One region of the Nocardia sp. NPDC049526 genome, then DNA from elsewhere that is predicted to be linked to it. Evidence: riboswitches for the same ligand, from Rfam matches in the RefSeq annotation. Region 1 holds a riboswitch; the other holds the start of a gene.
What was found. A riboswitch is a leader RNA that binds a small molecule or an ion and turns the genes downstream of it on or off. The one in region 1 is predicted to bind cobalamin.
Positions count from the first base shown of each region.

Region 1 (2,195 bases):
GCGGGCGCCGCGCGCCATCTGGACGGCGACGCCGAGAACCACCAGATAAATGCCGCCGCGAACGGCCGAACCTGTTGCGAGTGAGCCGATATCGGCGTTCGGGCGGTCCAATTGCACGGCGGTGTAGGTGATGGCCTCGCCGACGCCGCATAGTAGCGCGATGACGAGTGCGGTGAATGCCACGAAAACCGGGCGTGGTGGGTCGGTTCTCGGCCGTACGGAAAAGGCAGTGGCGGTCATACGACCGACACTGCCTTTCGCGGTTCGAATTCCGGATCAGCCTGCGGTAGCGGCTGTTTCTCGTACCGGAGTGCTATCGCGCGTGGCGAATTCGGTGAGCGCCGCGAAACCGAGGCCGAGGCAGGCCCACAGGGTGGCCGTCTCGCCGAGCGATGTCGCACGGAACTGCCACAGCAGTACGGCCGGGAAGTCGTCCTTCACCTCGTTCACGCCGGGCAACAGGATGTACCCGAGTACCACGATGAGGACGAATGCCGCGACCCCGGCGATCAGCCGGACCGTACCGAGTTGCGCGGCAAGCAGTTTGTAGACGTACAGCCCGATACCGACGGCAGCGAGTCCGAGTAGCACCGCCGCCAACCACAGCAGGGTGCGCTGGTTGATGGTGTCCGGTTCACCCACGGCGGGCGGATTGGCCGGGTACTTGAAGAACGGCACCGCCACTATCGCGGTCCAACCGGCCAATGCCGATCCGAGCGCGAGCTTCGGCCCCGACAAGGTGGTGTACCGGCGTGCGAAGTGCGCGACCGAAGCGAAGATCGCCCCGAGCGCGAGCCCGGCGAGTCCGAGCGCAAGGAACTGCCCGAACTTCTGCCCGGACCGGCTGACCAGCGGTTCTTCCTCGTCACCGTGCGTATGCCCGGCTGGTTCCTGGGCGTGCTCGGCGGCCTGCTCCTTGGCGGTATTGGCCTCTTCGATGGAGATGGCGGCGTCGATCTTGGATTCGCCGACGAAGTAGCCCACTGTCGCGGCCAGCAGACCGGCGATGAGGCCGGCCAGCAGGCCACGGAGCAGCAGGGTCTTGAGCGATCCGACCAGGGGTACGGCCGCCGACGGAGTCGGCGGGGTGGGTGTACTCAGTGGCACGGCACACCGAGCAGGTGACGTCCGTCGTGCATGAGCTCATGCAGGTACATCCCGCTGCGCGAGATGACGCCCTGGTCGAAGCCGACCAGGTACAGCGTGAGCAATGCGAGAAGAACGACGCCCACTGCGATGAGCAGTGTGCCGAGTGAATCAGTTGCCCGACTCGGTGAATGCGCGATAGCCATTCGAGTCCTCCTAGGGATGCGCGTCCCGTGAGTTGTTCGGTGCGAAGGCGCCGGTGTCTGGCTTTCCGGCACCAAGGACTCGGTGCAAGAACACAGTGGCGCGACCGCTCCGGAATTTCACCGAATTACCGCGTCACCCTCGCGTTTGTCCTTCGAACTGTGACATCCGGTTGTACTCGGCGTCAACATGGCGGGCGACTTGCCCAGGCCGGGATGGGCGAGTCGCGCGCCGGGTCTGTCCAGCGGTTTCAGGAAGCGGACTTGGCCGCGACGTCCAGTACAACCTCGAATTCCAGCAGCGAGGCACCCGTCGAAACCGGCTTCTGCCGCTCGCCGGCGTGCGCCTCGCGCGCGGGTCCGTCCCGCCACGCCGCGAACGACTCTTCCGAATCCCACTGGGTGACAACGAAGTACCGGTTCTCTCCGGCCACCGGCCGCAGTAACTGGAAGCCGAGGAAGCCCGGCGAGCCCTCGACCGCATGCGCGCGATGGGCGAATCGCTTCTCCAACTCGGGGCCCGCGCCCTCCGGAACCTCGATCGCATTGATCTTCACAACAGCCATGGCTCCGACGATACGTCCGCGCCAACCGGGCACCCCGCAGCGCATGCGATGTAGTCCATCGCAGGCGAGTTGACCGCGGAGACTCTCCAACTACGGAGCGAGTCTTACGAGCGACCCGTCTCGCGTCCGCGCCGAAGGCGCGGCCATCGAACACAGCCGACTCGTCGAAGCGCATGCGCCGCAGGCGCGGGACTCGACCATCCGGCGAGCGTGCACCGGTGGCCGAACGATCCGCCATCGGTGACCCCAACGAAGCGAGTCTTACGAGCGAGGAGTTCGCGGCCCGTCTCGCGTCCGAGTCGTCGAAGCGCATGCGCCGCAGGCGCGAGTCTCGACGACT
Region 1 covers NZ_JBITMA010000001.1:1,106,727-1,108,921, forward strand. The annotation lists gene ACIBW7_RS04900 (hypothetical protein) at 1-240, opposite strand, end outside; gene ACIBW7_RS04905 (CbtA family protein) at 277-1,107, opposite strand; gene ACIBW7_RS04910 (CbtB-domain containing protein) at 1,098-1,292, opposite strand; cobalamin riboswitch at 1,323-1,475, opposite strand; gene mhuD (mycobilin-forming heme oxygenase MhuD) at 1,541-1,855, opposite strand.

Region 2 (2,195 bases), on a different contig from region 1:
ACCGAGTGTGGCCAGCCGCGCCCGAACCTGCGAATTATCCAACCGAGGATCGCTACGCCTGGTGGCGAGAGCGGTACGGACCGTAGCCAATTCATCGGCGATCGCCTCGGGCCCCGCGCTCAGTGCGGTCGCGAGCAATCGCACCTCGGCGACCTTCTCCGCACCGAAGGCCAACCACGAACGCAGCCGCTCGTCGAGGCTGGTTTCGCTCGCCAAGGTATAGGGCACGTGCAGCAATGAGCAGGAACTCGACACCGCAACGGATTTCGCGCACCCCAGCACCGTGCCGAGCGTCGCCAAAGTCTTTTCCAGATCGGCCCGCCAGACATTTCGACCGTCGACCACTCCGGCCACCAGCAGCTTGTTCGCCAGCGCCGGCACACCGGAGAGATCGGCGTCAACCGTGAAATCCAGTGCGATACCTTCGATTTCGGCCTCGACCAAGGCACTCAACGCCGCACCTGGCTTGCCGAAGTACGTTGCCACCAGCAGCGCGGGGCGATCCGTCGCGGCCGACAGTTCGGCGTAGGTCCGCCGCACGCCTTCGACCTCGTCAGCGGTCAGATCGGTGGCCAGGACCGGCTCGTCGAGTTGTACCCATTCCGCGCCCGCCACGGCCAGCAGCCGCAACAGCTCCCGATAGAGCGGCACCAACTCGTCGAGCCGATCCAGTGCCGCACCGCCGGTCGCCTTCGCCAGCTTCAGGAAGGTGATGGGGCCGACCACCACCGGTCGCGCGGGCACCCCCAGCGCGAGCGCTTCCCGCAGCTCATCCAACACCTTCGATGGATCCAGCGAGAACACCGTCTCCGGACCGATTTCCGGCACCAGATAGTGATAATTGGTATCGAACCATTTGGTCATCTCCAGCGGTTCGACGGTATCGGTGCCGCGTGCGGCGGCGAAATAGCGATCCAGTGGATCGGCGATACCGGCGACCCGGGCCGGCAGCGCGCCGAGCAATACGGCGGTATCGAGCATCTGGTCGTAGTAGGAGAAGGTGCCGACCGGGATGGAATCCATTCCGGCGCTTTGTAATTCGGTCAGCTGGTCGCGTCGCAGATCGCGTGCTGTCGCGTGCAGTTGCTGCGCGTCGATGCGTCCGGCCCAGTAGGACTCGGTGGCGCGCTTGAGCTCACGGTGCGGCCCCACCCGCGGGAGACCGAGAACCGTCGCGGTGAACGGGTTATGCGTAACAGTCACGAATTTCTCCAGTGCTGAGATCGAAGACCATCGCCCTACGAGCTAGCGGAGACCGAATGACGTGCCGGCACACCGATGGAGCCCGACAATCACACGGAGGTCCGCGCGCCCAATCCACGAGGCGGTGGCCGCCGGATACGGCGTATCCGACACGGCTGGCAGGTCTTCGGACTTGCGGGCACGGGCCTTCTGGCCGACCCCGTACGGGGCTCACCTACTGGCCGTCGCTTCCCGGGTGGTTGCCCAGTGCTCGATGACGGCGGTCGTTCCTGCATACCGCTGCGGGACAGTCCCGGATTCTCACCGGGTTCCCTCTCATCCGCGCACCGGTTTCCCGATCCGCGAACTCGACTCCGTAACGCGACGTCGGGGCTCCATCTCGTCTACGCACGGCGAACCAGCTGCGTCAACCAGCATAGGCGGCCGCGCAATCGGATTTCACAGCGCTCGATGCGCAGCGGGTTTGCGAAGTTGTCGCCAGGTGCGTTCGAGTCGCCGGTGGCACCCGACCGCACTTGTGACCGCGACGGACGGTGAGATGTGTCGGTGAGGTGAACACAACTTCGCAACTCTGCTAGGACTCGTTGTGAAGATTCCGCGAAGGGGACTTCCCTGTCAGGCCACGATTCCGGGGCGGGTACCTTAGTTCAATGTTCTCGAAAGTCTTGGTTGCCAACCGTGGCGAGATCGCCATCCGCGCCTTCCGCGCGGCCTACGAACTCGGCATCGGGACAGTCGCCGTCTTCCCGTACGAGGACCGCAACTCGGTCCACCGGTTGAAGGCCGCGGAGTCCTACCAGATCGGCGAAGAAGGGCACCCGGTCCGGGCGTACCTGTCGATAGCGGCGATCATCGAGGCGGCCAAGTCCGCGGGTGCCGACGCCATTTACCCCGGTTACGGCTTCCTGTCCGAGAACCCGGACCTCGCGGCGGCCTGCGCGCGCGAGGGCATCACCTTCATCGGTCCGTCGGCCGAAGTGCTCGAACTGGCT
Region 2 covers NZ_JBITMA010000004.1:242,663-244,857, reverse strand. The annotation lists gene metE (5-methyltetrahydropteroyltriglutamate--homocysteine S-methyltransferase) at 1-1,203, opposite strand, end outside; cobalamin riboswitch at 1,343-1,549, opposite strand; gene ACIBW7_RS14730 (pyruvate carboxylase) at 1,854-2,195, shown strand, end outside.
Region 2: linked by a shared signal. The riboswitch ahead of metE (5-methyltetrahydropteroyltriglutamate--homocysteine S-methyltransferase) and the one ahead of ACIBW7_RS04910 (CbtB-domain containing protein) in region 1 are both predicted to bind cobalamin.